DNA from 2 places in the Kitasatospora sp. NPDC059646 genome. Region 2 is predicted to be linked to the other one. Evidence: riboswitches for the same ligand, from Rfam matches in the RefSeq annotation. Region 2 holds a riboswitch; the other holds the start of a gene.
The links. Region 2 has a riboswitch for S-adenosylmethionine ahead of thrC (threonine synthase). Riboswitches for the same ligand answer to the same signal wherever they lie in the genome.
Positions count from the first base shown of each region.

Region 1 (7,294 bases), on a different contig from region 2:
CGAGCCGGACCGCCTCGGCGGCGACGCCCTCGGCGTCGACCCGCTCGGCCTGCTCGCCGGCCTCCTCGACCAGCCGGGACCAGCCGGCCGGCCGCACCAGGTAGGCGGCGGCGGCCACGTCCATCGGATCGGCGGCGGCCGGCACGGTGCCCGCCTCCAGCGCGCGCACCAGGTCGGGCTGGCCGAGCCGCAGCCGCTCGGCTATCCGCAGCCGGAACGCCGGGTCCGACTCCAGCGCGGCGGCCAGCGCGGTCGCCGCGTACTTGGCCCGCCGGGCGGCGGTGAACTTGGCGTACGGGCGCAGCGCCGCGGGCAGTTCGCCGGCCGCGATGCCGCCGAGCGCGTCGGAGGCGATGCCGACCACCCGGCGCCGCACGCCCTCGGGCAGCACCCGGACGGCCATCTCGCCGTTGCCGTCCTCGGAGCCCGGGGCGGCCTCGGCCGTCGCGGTCCCGTCGGTCCGCCGGACCGGAGCGGGCGCGGTCCCGTCCGTGCCCGCGGGCGCGTTCGCTGCCTCCGCCACTGTTCTCGGCTCCGATCCTGGTCCGGGGGCGGGCCCCGGCGGGTGCCGGGGCGATGGAATCCGCCGCTGCTTGCAATTGTCCCGTCTACCGTGCCGCACCGACAGCACCCCGCCGACGAGTCCGCCCCGCGCCCCGGTCCGGGGACGGACGGGGACGCGGGGCGGTGGAAGTGCGTCAGCCCTGCTCGGGGGCGCCGTCCGTGAGCTCCTCGGCGCCGGGGCGGGCCACCAGCTCGACCTGGTCCACGGCGTTGCACCAGCGGCAGCGCACCGACTCGATGGTCTCGGAGAGCACCTGGGTCTCCTCGACCTTGGAGTCGCCGGACAGGTCGAAGTGCAGGAAGTCGATCACCCGCGAGGAGCGGGTGACGTCGAAGCGGGTGAGGTTGCCGCACAGGGTGCAGCGCCAGCGGGTTTCGGCGGTCGGCGCGGCAATGGTCATCAGTGGTCCCTCTCGGCTGGTCCCGGTTTCCGGGCCTCCAGCCTATTGCCTGCGCCCCGGGGGCCGGGTCACCGGTCCACAGCCCGGACGCTCACCCGGACGGAGCAGCGCCCGGTGTCGCGGGTGCGCCCCCGAGGAATGCTCACCGGCATGGTGCTCTCCGCCCCCGCCCGGGCCGGTTCGCCGGCGGCCGAGCGGGCCGCCCGCACCCCGGTCGTCAGCTACCTGCTGATCGCGCTGTCCGCGCTGGTCCTGCTCGTCGGCCCGTCCGGCCCGAATCCGCGGTACGGCAGCGGCGACGCCCGCGCGTGCGCCGAGCAGCGCTACGAGCACCGCTGGGGCGCGGTGCCCGCCGAGCTGCTGGGCGGCCGCCCCCTGACGGCCGATCAGCTCTCCGCGCTGCCCCCGGCGGCGGCGGGCTGCGTGCTGCCGCCCACGCCCGGCAAGGTTCCCGAACTGTCGGTGCTCACCTCGCTGTTCGTCCACGCGGGCTGGCTGCACCTGGCCGGCAACCTGCTGTTCCTGTTCGTCTTCGGCCCGGCCGTGGAGGCCCGGCTCGGCCGGTTCCGCTTCCTCACCGGCTACCTGGCGATCGGCTACCTGGCCACCTACGGCTACGCCGTGGCGGAGGCGCACACCGCGGACGGGATGCGGGCGCTGGTCGGCGCGTCCGGTGCGATCGCCGGGGTGCTGGGCGCGTACCTGCGGCTGTGGCCCCGGGCCCGGGTGACCGCGCTGGTGCCGGTGCTGCTGTTCCTCCCGCTGCGCCTGCCGGCCTGGCTGGTGCTCGGGCTGTGGTTCGCGCTGCAGGGCTGGTCGGTCGGTTCCGGCGGCGGCGGGGTGGCCTATCTGGTGCACGTGATCGGCTTCGTGACGGGCTGGCTGTTCGCCTGGGCCGCCCGTCCGGCGGGCGATACCCTGGGCGCACCTTCTCGAACAGGAGTTGCTCAGTGATCACCGCGATCGTCCTCATCAACACCAGCGTCGACCGGATCCCCGAGATCGCCGAGGCGATCGCCGCCATCGAGGGCATCAGCGAGGTCTACTCCGTCACCGGCACCTACGACCTGGTCGCGATGGTGCGGGTGCGCAACCACGAGGACCTGGCCGAGGTGATCCCCGGCCGCCTCAACAAGATCCCGGGCGTCTCCAACACCGAGACCCACATCGCGTTCCGCACCTACTCGCAGCACGACCTGGAGGCCGCGTTCTCGCTCGGCCTGGACGAGTAGCCGCTCAGCGCTGCCGGCCCCGCTCGATCTGCTCGGTGGCGACGCAGCGCCCGCCCTCGTTGCGGTAGCTCCACCGCGCGCCGTCGGTGACCAGGTCACGGACCGCCGCCAGGAACCGGTCCAGGTGCTCGACGGGGGTGCCGGCGCCGAAGCTGACCCGGATCGCGTTCAGGCTGCGCTCCCCCGGCAACGACGGCTCCGGGGCCCCGCACTGGCTCGGCGCGGCGTCCTCGCCGCCGAGCAGGGTCCGCACCAGCGGGTGCGCGCAGAACAGCCCGTCCCGGACGCCGATGCCGTACTCGGCGGACAGCGCCGCCGAGAAGTGCGAGCTGTTCCAGCCGCGCACCACGAACGACACCACGCCGACCCGGTCGGCGTCCTCGCCGAACAGGCTGAGCACCCGCACCTCGGGGATCGCCGCCAGACCCTCCGTCAGCTTCGCCACCAGGGCCCGCTCCCGGGCCTCCAGCTCGTCGAAGCCCGCCTCGGTCAGCGCTCGGCAGGCCGAGGCGATCGCGTACGCGCCGATCACGTTCGGCGAGCCGGCCTCGTGCCGGGCCGGGCCGGTGTGCCACTCCACCGCGACCGACCCGTCCAGCTCCCGCGCCACCGTCCGGCTCGCCCCGCCGCCGGCCAGGTACGGCTCGGCCGCGTCCAGCCAGTCCGACCGGCCGGCCAGCACGCCGGCGCCGAACGGCGCGTACAGCTTGTGGCCGGAGAAGGCGATCCAGTCGACGTCCAACTCCCGCACCGAGACCCGGTGGTGGGGCGCCAGCTGGGCCGCGTCCAGGACCACCCGGGCGTCGTACCGGTGCGCCACCGCGGTCAGCTCCCCGACCGGCCACAGCTCGCCGGTGACGTTCGACGCGCCCGTGACGCAGAACAGCTTCGGACCCTCGGCCGCGCCGAGCAGCGCCTCCTCCAGCGCGGCCACCGCCTCGGCGTGCGAACGCGGCGCCCGAAGGTAACGGACCGTCAGGCCCTCGCGGCGCCACGGCAGCAGCGACGCGTGGTGCTCGGTCTCGAACGCGAACACCTCGGTCCCGGCCGGCACCGCCCCGGCCAGCAGGTTCAGCGAGTCGGTGGTCGCCCGGGTGAACACCACCTGGTCGCCGTCCCGCAGGTCCAGGAACTCGCCGACGGTCCGCCGGCTCTGCTCGAACAGGTCGGTCGACAGCTGCGACAGGTACCCGGCGCCCCGGTGCACGGACCCGTAGTACGGCGCGTACGCCGCCACGTCCTCCCACACCCGGGCCAGCGCCGGGGCGCTCGCCGCGTAGTCCAGCGCCGCGTACCCGACCTTCTCCCCGGAAGCCAGCGGAACCTCGACGTCCCGGCCCAGCACGGCCAGCGGCTCGCAGATCTCGGTGGTCACGGACACGGGTGCACTCCTCCACGGGACAAGGACCCCGGGGGTGCGACGCCGGAAGTCCGCGCTTGCCGCGCGGACGGATCGCCACGCAGCCCGGTCCTCACCCAGGGCACCCCGCCACGGACGGAGGGTTGCCGGACAGCAAGCTGGGGCTTGTCGCTGCCACTCATGACCTGCGCAGCACGATACACGAGCGCCGCGCCGACTCAAGCCCCGTGTCCGCCCCGTGGACACCCGGCGTCACACCCCGTCACTCCCCTGCCCGGGAACGACGAGGTCCGCCCGGGGAAGGGCAATCGCCTTCCCCGGGCGGACCGTTGACGTTCAGTGGGTGGCTTCGGCCCAGCGCTTCAGCAGCTCCCCGGCCGCCCCGGAGTCGATCGCCGCCGCCGTCCGCTCCATCGCCGCCCCGAGCTGCTCGCCGAGCGGCGCGTCCGTCAGCTCCAGCGCCACCAGCGCGGCGGCGCTGTTGAGCAGCACCGCGTCCCGCACCGGCCCGCGCTCGCCGTTCAGCACCCGCCGGGCGACGCCCGCATTGAACTCCGCGTCGGCGCCGCGCAGCGCCTCGATCCCGACCAGCTCGATGCCGACCTCCCGCGGGTCGAACCGGGTCTCCGTCACCTCGCCGTCCCGGATCACCCAGACGTGGGACGTGGTGGTGATGGTCAGCTCGTCGAGTCCGTCGTCCCCGCGGAAGACCAGCCCCTGCCCGCCCCGACGGGCGAGGACGCCGGCGATCAGCCCGGCCAGCCGGGTGTCGAAACAGCCGACGGCGTGGGCGCCCACCTTGGCCGGGTTGGTGAGCGGACCGAGGATGTTGAACACGGTGGGGACGGCGAGTTCGGCCCGGGCCTGCGCCGTGTACCGCATCGACGGGTGGAACTTGGCGGCGAAGCAGAAGGTCAGGCCGACCTCCTCGGCCACCGCCGCGACCCGCTCGGCGGACAGCTCCAGGTTGATGCCGAGCCGCCCGAGCACGTCCGAGGAGCCGGACGCCGAGGAGGAGGCCCGGTTGCCGTGCTTGACCACCTTCGCGCCGGCCGCCGCGGCGGCCACCGCCGACATGGTGGAGATGTTGACGGTCTTGGCCCGGTCGCCGCCGGTGCCGACGATGTCCACGGCGGGGCCGGGGATGTCCAGCGGCACGGCGTGCGCGTACATCGTCTCGACCAGGCCGGCGATCTCCTCGACCGTCTCGCCCTTGCCGCGCAGCGCGATCAGGAAGCCGGCCACCTGCACCGGGCTGGCCTCGCCGCTCATGATCCGGTCCATCGCCCAGGCGGTGTCGGCCTGGGCGAGGTCCTCGCCGCGGAGCAGGGCGCTCAGCAGGTCGGGCCAGGTGCGGACCACCTGCGCGGGGTCGCTACCGCCGTTCGCAGAGTGCACGTTCACCATGGCCGTCTCCAGCTCTCGTCTTGTCGCAGAGGAATGGAGTCAGCCTATCGAGCGAGCGGGGACGGCCGCCCGGAGTTGCCGTCCCCTTCTCTCCAGTTGAGACGCCTGGTGGGACGCCCGGGCGGAACGCGCCTCAGTGCGCGGCCGGCGCCCGCCGGGCGAGCCGGGCCCGCAGCAGCGTGGTCGCGGCCTCGGCGAGCGCGACCGGGTCGACCGGGTGCGAGATCGCGGCGTCGGCCCGGCTCCAGGCGGCCAGCCAGGAGTCCTGCGGGCGGCCGATCAGCACCAGCACCGGCGGGCAGCCGTAGATCTCGTCCTTCAACTGCCGGGTGAGGCCGAGTCCGCCGGCGGGCACCGCCTCGCCGTCCAGGACGCACAGGTCGACGCCGCCCTTCTCCAGCGCCCGCAGCACGGCGGCGGCGGTGGCGCACTCCAGGTACTCCACGGCGGGGACGTCCCCGGCGGGGTGCCGCCCGAGGGCGAGGGCCACCTGCTCACGGGTGTTGCGGTCGTCGCTGTAGACGAGAACGGTGAGCGTCTCGTCGGAGTGCTGCGCCATGTCCCCTGCTTCCTGGTGCTCGTCCTCTTATATGTGTCCGCGCGGACCGCGACGGCGCGCGGGCCCCGACCGAACGGCCCAGTGTGACCCGGACCACGTCCTGGGACGGATGCTACTCCGGCGGGCCCGTCCTGGAGAGACCCCGACGCGATCTCGCTCAAGCCGCCGCGCCACGGCCTCACCCCCGCGGCCCACTTCCCTCACCCGATCCGAACAACCGTCAGAAAACGGGCGGGGCGCGAGGCGGGCATACCTCACGCACCGGACACTCCGAGGGAGACCCCCCGGCGTGAAGACGGAATAAGGGACCGACATAATGTCCGTCGTGGCGACAGCAACAGCAACAGAAACCGGACACGCGCACGGAGCGGTCAACAGGCCGAACCTGGTCAGCGTGGGAACCATTGTCTGGCTGAGCTCGGAGCTGATGTTCTTCGCGGCCCTGTTCGCGATGTACTTCACCCTCCGCTCGGTCAAGGGCGCCGAGTTCTGGCACGAGAAGGCCCATGCCCTCAACGTGCCCTTCTCCTCGGTCAACACCACGATCCTGGTGCTCTCCTCGCTCACCTGCCAGCTCGGCGTCTTCGCCGCCGAGCGCGGTGACGTGAAGAAGCTGCGCTCCTGGTTCGTGATCACCTTCGTGATGGGCGCCATCTTCATCGGCGGCCAGATCTTCGAGTACACCGACCTGGTCAAGAAGGACGGCCTGTCGCTGTCCTCCGACCCGTACGGCACGGTGTTCTACCTGACCACCGGCTTCCACGGACTCCACGTGACGGGTGGTCTGATCGCCTTCCTGCTGGTCCTCGGCCGGACCTACGCGGCGCGGCGCTTCACCCACGAGCAGGCCACTGCGGCGATCGTGGTGTCGTACTACTGGCACTTCGTCGACGTTGTGTGGATCGGCCTGTTCGCGACCATCTACCTGATCAAGTAACAGCCGCCCCGCCCCTGACCCGGCGTCACCTCGACGCGTGGGAGTCGGGGGCAGGCTGCTGCCGACCAGATCCTGACACCGGGGTTATTCCGTGAAAAAGCTCTCCGCACGACGGCGCCACCCACTGGCGGCGGTCGTCGTTCTACTTCTCGCCCTGGCGGCCACCGGGGGGCTGTACGCCGCTTTCGCGCCCGCCGAGAAGGCGCAGGCCGACAGCTCCTCGCAGTCGCTCGCCATCGACGAGGGCAAGAAGCTCTTCGCCGTCGGCTGCTCCTCCTGCCACGGCCTGAACGGCCAGGGCACTTCTGACGGTCCGTCGCTGGTCGGCGTCGGCTCTGCTGCTGTCGACTTCCAGGTCGGCACCGGCCGCATGCCGGCCCAGCAGCCGGGCGCGCAGGTCCCGCGCAAGAAGACCGTCTACTCCCAGTCCGAGATCGACCAGCTGGCCGCCTACGTGGCCTCGATCGGCCCGGGCCCGGTCGTTCCGACCCCGGACCAGTACCAGCCGTCCGAGGACAAGGTCACCAACGCCGAGCAGGTCGCCAAGGGTGGCGAGCTGTTCCGCACCAACTGCGCCCAGTGCCACAACTTCGCCGGCAAGGGCGGCGCGCTGACCGACGGCAAGTACGCCCCGTCCCTGGAGGGCGTGGACGCCAAGCACATCTACGAGGCCATGCAGACCGGCCCGCAGAACATGCCGTCGTTCCCCGACACCACCATGCCGGAGGAGCAGAAGCGCGAGATCGTGGCCTTCGTCCGCAGCACGAACGACGAGCCCAACCCCGGTGGTCTTGCGCTGGGCAGCCTCGGTCCGTTCACCGAGGGCCTGTTCAG
Region 1 is NZ_JBHWDS010000046.1:51,456-58,749, forward strand. It holds gene ACFV1L_RS27385 (NYN domain-containing protein) at 1-403, opposite strand, end outside; gene ACFV1L_RS27390 (hypothetical protein) at 699-965, opposite strand; gene ACFV1L_RS27395 (rhomboid family intramembrane serine protease) at 1,116-1,919, shown strand; gene ACFV1L_RS27400 (Lrp/AsnC ligand binding domain-containing protein) at 1,916-2,197, shown strand; gene ACFV1L_RS27405 (aminotransferase class V-fold PLP-dependent enzyme) at 2,202-3,578, opposite strand; SAM riboswitch class IV at 3,626-3,743, opposite strand; gene trpD (anthranilate phosphoribosyltransferase) at 3,894-4,964, opposite strand; gene ACFV1L_RS27415 (hypothetical protein) at 5,098-5,523, opposite strand; gene ACFV1L_RS27420 (heme-copper oxidase subunit III) at 5,840-6,460, shown strand; gene ACFV1L_RS27425 (c-type cytochrome) at 6,552-7,294, shown strand, end outside.
Region 1: linked by a shared signal. The riboswitch ahead of ACFV1L_RS27405 (aminotransferase class V-fold PLP-dependent enzyme) and the one ahead of thrC (threonine synthase) in region 2 are both predicted to bind S-adenosylmethionine.

Region 2 (7,294 bases):
ATGAGGATGTACGGGTCCTCGAAGCTCGCCTCCATGCGCTCCAGGTCGGTGGCGAAGTAGGCGGAGATGTAGCCCTTGTCGAAGCGCATGCCCTCGGTGAGCTCGAGCTCCAGGCCGAAGGTGTTGCTCTCCTCGACGGTGATGACGCCTTCCTTGCCGACCTTGTCCATGGCCTCGGCGATGAGCTCGCCGATCTGGGTGTCGGCGGCCGAGATGGAGGCGGTGGAGGCGATCTGCTCCTTGGTCTCCACGTCCTTGGCCTGGGCCAGCAGCTGGTCGGAGACGGCGGCGACGGCCTTCTCGATGCCGCGCTTCAGGGCCATCGGGTTGGCGCCGGCGGCGACGTTGCGCAGGCCCTCGCGGACGAGCGCCTGGGCGAGCACGGTGGCGGTGGTGGTGCCGTCACCCGCGACGTCGTCGGTCTTCTTGGCGACCTCCTTGACGAGCTCGGCGCCGATCTTCTCGTACGGGTCCTCGAGCTCGATCTCCTTGGCGATGGAGACACCGTCGTTGGTGATCGTGGGGGCGCCCCACTTCTTCTCCAGGACGACGTTGCGACCCTTGGGGCCGAGCGTCACCTTCACGGCGTCGGCAAGCTGGTTCATGCCACGCTCAAGGCCGCGGCGGGCTTCCTCGTCAAAGGCGATGATCTTGGCCATCAGAAGTGGTCCTCCGGGACACGGTCGACTGCTCGGACCAAGGGGTGCCCGCGACGGACGGCCCAGGAGAGCGGGGGTCCTGTCCCCTACCGCTTCCGGGGCCTCACCGGCCCGGTCCGTTGTCACTCTCACGCTGTGAGTGCTAACGCCAATGATTAGCACTCAGGGGTGCCGAGTGCAAGCCCATTCGGCACGCTCCGGCGACCCTTCCGGGAAACCCGCAGGCCGGGCCGGAGAACGCCGACAGGCCCGCCCCGGACGCGTCGCGCCGGGGACGGACCTGCCGTCTGTATCTGCGTGTGTGCGGTCTACCGGAGCCGTCAGGCGCCGGCGGCCCGGACCATGTCGGCCTGCGGACCCTTCTGACCCTGCGAGATCTCGAACTCGACCCGCTGGCCCTCTTCCAGGGTGCGGTAGCCGTCCATCTGGATCGCGCTGTAGTGGACGAACACGTCCGCTCCACCGTCGACCGCGATGAAGCCGTAGCCCTTCTCGGCGTTGAACCACTTGACGGTGCCCTGAGCCATTCCGAACTCCCCTTGTGCTGTGCTGGCCCTTCAGAGATCCGCGGGACGCGGACCCGGAGGTCTGGAAGGCCGGCCTGTGGGGACTCCCCCCCGTACGGCGCAGCCTCTGTCGCGGCTGAATGTATCCGGATATGCGCCCTCTGCAACAGGCCCCAATTTCACGGAAAGGCCGGGCCCCGCAGGGGATATGACGGGGCGAAAGGTATGGGGCGCGACAATTGCCACCGGACATAACGGACGTATCACCGCAAATTGCCGGAAGAATTCTGACGGCGGCCTGACAGGACGGGCGGTAAGCGGTCCGCGCATGTCTCGGAGCGCGGGACGGAACGGAGCCTGCGCGAGGTGCGGTGCGGTGAAAAACGAGGATTGGAACGGGCCTTGGCGGGGAACGGCCCGACCGGCACTCTACTCCCCCGCAGGTGCCGGAATTCCAGCGACCCGCCGGGCCGGAAACCGCAGGTGCCCGGCCCGGCAAAGGGCCGGCGGGCGGGTCCGGCCGGGCCGCTGCGCCGAACCGCCGCCAGGCGGGCCGGAAATCCGAATTCCGGGCCTGGCGGCGGCGGGGCGAATGCGCGGGGCGGCGTCAGCAGCCGCCGGCGACCGCCGGAATGATCGACACCGAGGCGCCGTCCTTGATCTCGGTCTCCAGGCCGTCGGCGAAGCGCACGTCGTCGTCGTTGACGTACACGTTGACGAAGCGGCGCAGCTTGCCGGTGTCGTCCAGCAGGCGGGCGGCGATGCCGGCGTGGTTCGCCTCCAGGTCCGCGATCACGGCGGACAGGGTGCCGCCCTCGGCGGTCACCTCGGCGGCGCCGCCGGTGTAGGTGCGGAGGATGGTGGGGATGCGGACGGTGGCGCTCATGATGGGTGGCTCCTCGGACGTGGGGGGGTTCAGGCGGAGGCGAGGCCGGCGGCGCGGAAGGACTCCAGCGTCGGGCGGATCACGGCGGTCATGCCGGAGTCGGCGACCGCGTCGAGGGTCTTCAGGCCGTCGCCGGTGTTGATCGCGACGGTCTCCTTGGACGGGTCCAGCCGACCGGTCTCGACCAGCTTCTTCAGCACGCCCACGGTGACGCCGCCCGCGGTCTCGGCGAAGATCCCCTCGGTGCGGGCCAGCAGCTTGATCGCCTCGACCACCTCGGCGTCGGTGACGTCCTCGACGGCGCCGCCGGTGCGGCGGGCGATGTCGAGCACGTACGGGCCGTCGGCGGGGTTGCCGATCGCCAGCGACTTGGCGATGGTGTCCGGCTTGACCGGCTTGATCACGTCGCGGCCGGCCTTGAAGGCGGCGGAGACCGGGGAGCAGCCCTCGGCCTGGGCGCCGAAGACCTTGTACGGCCGGTCCTCGACCAGGCCGAGCTTGATCAGCTCCTGCAGTCCCTTGTCGATCTTGGTGAGCTGGGAGCCGGAGGCGATCGGGATGACGATCTGCTCGGGCAGCCGCCAGCCGAGCTGCTCGCAGATCTCGAACGCCAGGGTCTTGGAGCCCTCGCCGTAGTACGGGCGGAGGTTGACGTTGACGAAGCCCCAGCCCTCGCCGGCCGGGTCGCCGATCAGCTCCGAGCAGAACCGGTTCACGTCGTCGTAGTTGCCGTCGATGCCGACCAGCTCGCCGCCGTACACCCCGGCCATCACGACCTTGCCCTGCTCCAGGTCGTGCGGGATGAACACGCAGGACTTGAAGCCGGCCCGGGCCGCGGCGGCGCCCACCGCACCCGCCAGGTTTCCGGTGGACGAGCAGGACAGCGTGGTGAAGTCGAACGCGCGGGCGGCCTCGATCGCGCAGGCCACCACCCGGTCCTTGAAGGAGTGGGTGGGGTTGCCGGAGTCGTCCTTGACGTGCAGCTGGGCGGTGAAGCCCAGCTCGCGGCCCAGGTTGTCGGCCTTCACCAGCGGCGTCCAGCCCGGGTTCAGGTTCGGCTTGCCGGCCACGTCGGCGGGGACGGGCAGCAGCGGCGCGTAGCGCCAGATCGACGCCGGGCCGGCCTCGATGCGCTTGCGCAGCTCGTCGGCGTCGTAGCCCGCGTAGTCGTAGGCGATCTCCAGCGGGCCGAAGCACTCCAGGCAGGCGAAGCTCGGGCCGAGCGGGAAGCGGGTGCCGCACTCGCGACAGGACAGCGCGGTGGCCGGACCGAGGTCGACGGCGACGGGTGCGGGGGTGTCAACAGCCATGGTGGCGAGGCCCTTTCTCCTCATCTTCCCCGGGTCGCGGTCGCGCCCGGGCCGGAATTGGCACCTGTCCCGCCGGGCCTGCGAGGCCGCGCGGGAGGGTTGCCGGGACGTCAACGGGCCGTTCCCTCAGTCCCTCTGGATGAGCTCTGTGAAGTTGTGGTCGTACGCTGCGAGCGACCCCGGCGTGCGAAGGTCCGAGCGCAGTACGAAGACTGTAACCGAAGGCCCGTGCCGTCCAACCCGACCGTCCGACACCCGAGACGGACCGAGACAGGGAGCGAGATCTTGGCCGACCAGCCCGAGCCCGGGGTACTGCCGGAGGTGGCCGACTGGCTGCGCCGCCGGTCCTGGACGGCCGCCGACCGGCCACTCGACCTGCTGCTCGCCGCCAAGCGCGCCGCCGGCACCGCCGGCACCGTCAGCGTGGTGCTGCCCGCCTTGGACGAGGAGACCACCGTCGGCGAGATCGTGGCCGCGATCCGCACCGAGCTGATGGAGCGCGTCCCGCTGGTCGACGAGCTGCTGGTGGTCGACTCCGGCTCGGTGGACGGCACCGCCGCCGCCGCGGCCGCCGCCGGTGCCCGGGTGGTGCACCGGGACGCCATCCTGCCCCGGCTGCCCGCCGCCCCCGGCAAGGGCGAGGTGCTGTGGCGGGCGCTGCTCGCCAGCAGCGGCGCGATCGTCTGCTACGTCGACGCGGACCTGCGCGAGTTCGACCCGGCGTTCGTCTCCGGCATCGTCGGCCCGCTGCTCACCGACCCGGCCCTGCAGCTGGTCAAGGCCATGTACGACCGCCCGTTCGAGGCCGACGGGGCGGTCGTCCCGGCCGGCGGCGGCCGGGTCACCGAACTGGTCGCCCGCCCGCTGCTCAACCTGCACTGGCCGCAGCTGGCCGGCTTCGTCCAGCCCCTCGGCGGCGAGTACGCGGCCCGCCGCAGCCTGCTGGAGCGGCTGCCCTTCCCGACCGGCTACGGCGTCGAACTCGGGCTGCTGGTCGATGCGTTGGAACTGGTCGGGCTGGACGCGCTGGCCCAGGTCGACGTCGGCGTCCGGCACCACCGGCACCAGGACGGCCAGGCCCTCGGCCGGATGGCCGCCACCATCTACCGCACCGCGCTGGAACGCCTCGACCGCACCCACCGCCTGAAGGCCGACCCCGACCTGGTCCGCCCCCTCCTCACCCAGTACACCCGCACCCCCACCGGCTTCACCCCCCGCACCCACCCCGTCCCGGCCACCGAACGCCCCCCGATGACCACCGTCCCGGAGTACCGCAACCGCTGACCGCCCACCCGCGTCCGCCCCGGCGCGGAAGCCCGCCCCGGCACCGCCTCCCGCCCGCCGTGCCCGGCCCGCCGCGTTCGCCGAGCGGCCGCGCCGGCGGCGGCCGACCCCGAGTGTTCACCCGGTGCGGGCCGCGCCGGGTGGTTTGGTCCGCTGATCACACGGCAAGGTTGGCTGTATGGCCGATCACGCGTCCGAACGCCCCCAGCAGTCCGGAGCCGCCCCGATCCTGGTGGCCTCCAACCGCGGGCCGGTGTCCTTCCGCACGGAGGACGACGGCACGCTGAGCCTCCGCAGAGGCGGCGGCGGCCTGGTCTCCGGGCTCTCCGCGATCGACGACCCGAACGCCGTCTGGGTCTGCGCCGCCCTCTCCGACGCCGACCGCACCGCCGCCCGGAAGGCGCCCGACGGACGCCTCGACCGGGCCGGCCACGACGTCGGCGGACAGGCCGTCCGCATGCTCGACATCGACCCGGAGACCTTCGCCCGGGCCTACAACGGCGTCGCCAACTCCACCCTGTGGTTCGTCCACCACCTGCTGTACCGGACCCCCGTCCAGCCCGCCTTCGACGCGGACTTCCGCACCGAATGGGACGCCTACCGGGCCTACAACACCGCCTTCGCCGAGGCCCTCGCCGCCGAGGCCGCCCCCGGCGCCGCCGTCCTGGTGCAGGACTACCACCTGTCGCTGGCCCCCGCGCTGCTCCGGGCCCTCCGCCCCGACCTGCGCATCGGCCACTTCTCGCACACCCCCTGGGCCCCGCCCGACTACTACCGGCTGCTGCCCGATGACGTCGCCGCCGACGTCCTCGAAGGCATCCTCGGCGCCGACCGGGCCGCCTTCCTCACCCGCCGCTGGGCGCTCGCCTTCGCCGACTGCTGCGAGGCCCTCCTCGGCGCCGACGTCGACCGCGACGCCCTGACCGTCACCCACGCCGGCCGCACCACTCGGCTCGGCGTCCACGGCCTCGGCGCCGACGGCGAGTTCCTGCGCGAACGCGCCCACCGGCCGGACGTCGACGAGCGTCTCACCGCGCTGCGGGAGGCCGTCGGCGACCGCCGCACGATCGTCCGGGTCGACCGCACCGAGCTCAGCAAGAACATCGTCCGCGGCCTGCTCGCCTACCGGCACCTGCTCCGCAGCCGCCCCGAGTGGCTCGACCGGGTCGTCCACATCGCCTTCGCCTACCCCTCGCGCACCGACCTCGCCGAGTACCGCGAGTACACCGCGGCGGTGCGGCGGATCGCCGAGGAGATCAACGCCGAGTTCGGCACCGCGGACTGGCAGCCGGTCCTGCTGCACGTCGACGACGACTTCCCGCGCTCCCTCGCCGCGTACCGGCTGGCCGACGTCGCCCTGGTGAACCCCATCCGCGACGGCATGAACCTGGTCGCCAAGGAGGTCCCGGTCGTCTCCGACCACGGCTGCGCCCTGGTCCTGTCCCGCGAGGCCGGCGCCCACGAGGAGCTGGCCGACGACGCGATCACCGTCAACCCCTTCGACGTCATCGCCACCGCGGACGCCCTGGCCCGGGCCCTCGACATGCCCGCGGCCGAACGCGCCGAGCGCACCGGGCGACTGGCTGCTGCGGCGACGGCGCTGCCGCCGCAGCAGTGGTTCCTCGACCAGTTGGGGGCGCTGTGACAGGGGCGCCCGCCGTCACCCCCGCAGCAGCTCGGCCAGCTCCGTGAGCAGGTCGACCACGCCCGCCGGCCCCGCCACCACCAGGTCGGCGCGGTCGGCGAGTTCGCGGACGGGGGGTTCGCCGGTGACCGGCCCGCTGCAGACCAGCAGACCGGGGTGGCCCTGCTCCCGGCGCCGGGAGACCTCCGCGTACGCGGCGAGGTCGCCGAGGTCGTCGCCGGCGAACAGCACGGGGCCGGCCCGGCGTTCCGCCAGGAACTCCCGGAGGGCGGTGCCCTTGTCGACGCCGGGCGGGCGGAGTTCGAGCACCATCCGGCCGGGCTCGACCATCAGGCCGTGGCGGGCGGCGAGCTCGGCCAGGGGTGCGCGGAGGAGTTCCAGCGTGCCGTCGGGGTCGTCCGCCCGCCGGGTGTGCACGGCCAGCGCGCGCTCCTTGTCCTCCACGAAGGTTCCCTCGGGCGCCTTCAACTCGTCGAGCAGCGCGGGGAGTTCGGCCCGCACGGCGGCGACGCCGGGCGGCAGCGGGGCGGCGCTGACGCCGCGCCCGGAGTCCCAGCGTTCGGCCCCGTAGTGTCCGAGGACGGTGAGGTGTTCGAGGCCGGGGGTGTCGGCGAAGCCGCCGTACGCGGCGGCGGTCGCGGCGGGCCGCCCGGTGACGACGACCACCGAGCCGACCAGCGGGGCGAGCGCGGTGAGGGCGGGGACGACGCCGGGGTGGGCGCGGGCCTGTTCCGGGTCGGCGACGATCGGCGCGAGCGTGCCGTCGAAGTCGAGTCCCACGACCGCGGAGCGCGGGTCGGCGAGCAGGCCCGCCAGTCCGGTCCGACCTGCCTGGGACGTGATCTGCTCAGCAATTCCCATGCCCCAGACGCTACCCGGCGCCGGCCGTCCGCGGGCGCGTCTCACTGCCTGGCGTCGCGCCGGGTCTGCCGGACCCGGCGCAGCCGGTTGACCAGGACGGGGTCGTGGGCGAGGGCTTCCGGCCGGTCGAGCAGGGCGTTGAG
Region 2 is NZ_JBHWDS010000018.1:10,218-17,511, reverse strand. It holds gene groL (chaperonin GroEL) at 1-659, opposite strand, end outside; gene ACFV1L_RS15260 (cold-shock protein) at 980-1,186, opposite strand; gene ACFV1L_RS15255 (MoaD/ThiS family protein) at 1,773-2,051, opposite strand; gene thrC (threonine synthase) at 2,081-3,361, opposite strand; SAM riboswitch class I at 3,379-3,507, opposite strand; gene ACFV1L_RS15245 (glucosyl-3-phosphoglycerate synthase) at 3,647-4,645, shown strand; gene ACFV1L_RS15240 (trehalose-6-phosphate synthase) at 4,824-6,290, shown strand; gene otsB (trehalose-phosphatase) at 6,306-7,151, opposite strand; gene ACFV1L_RS15230 (DUF3263 domain-containing protein) at 7,193-7,294, opposite strand, start outside.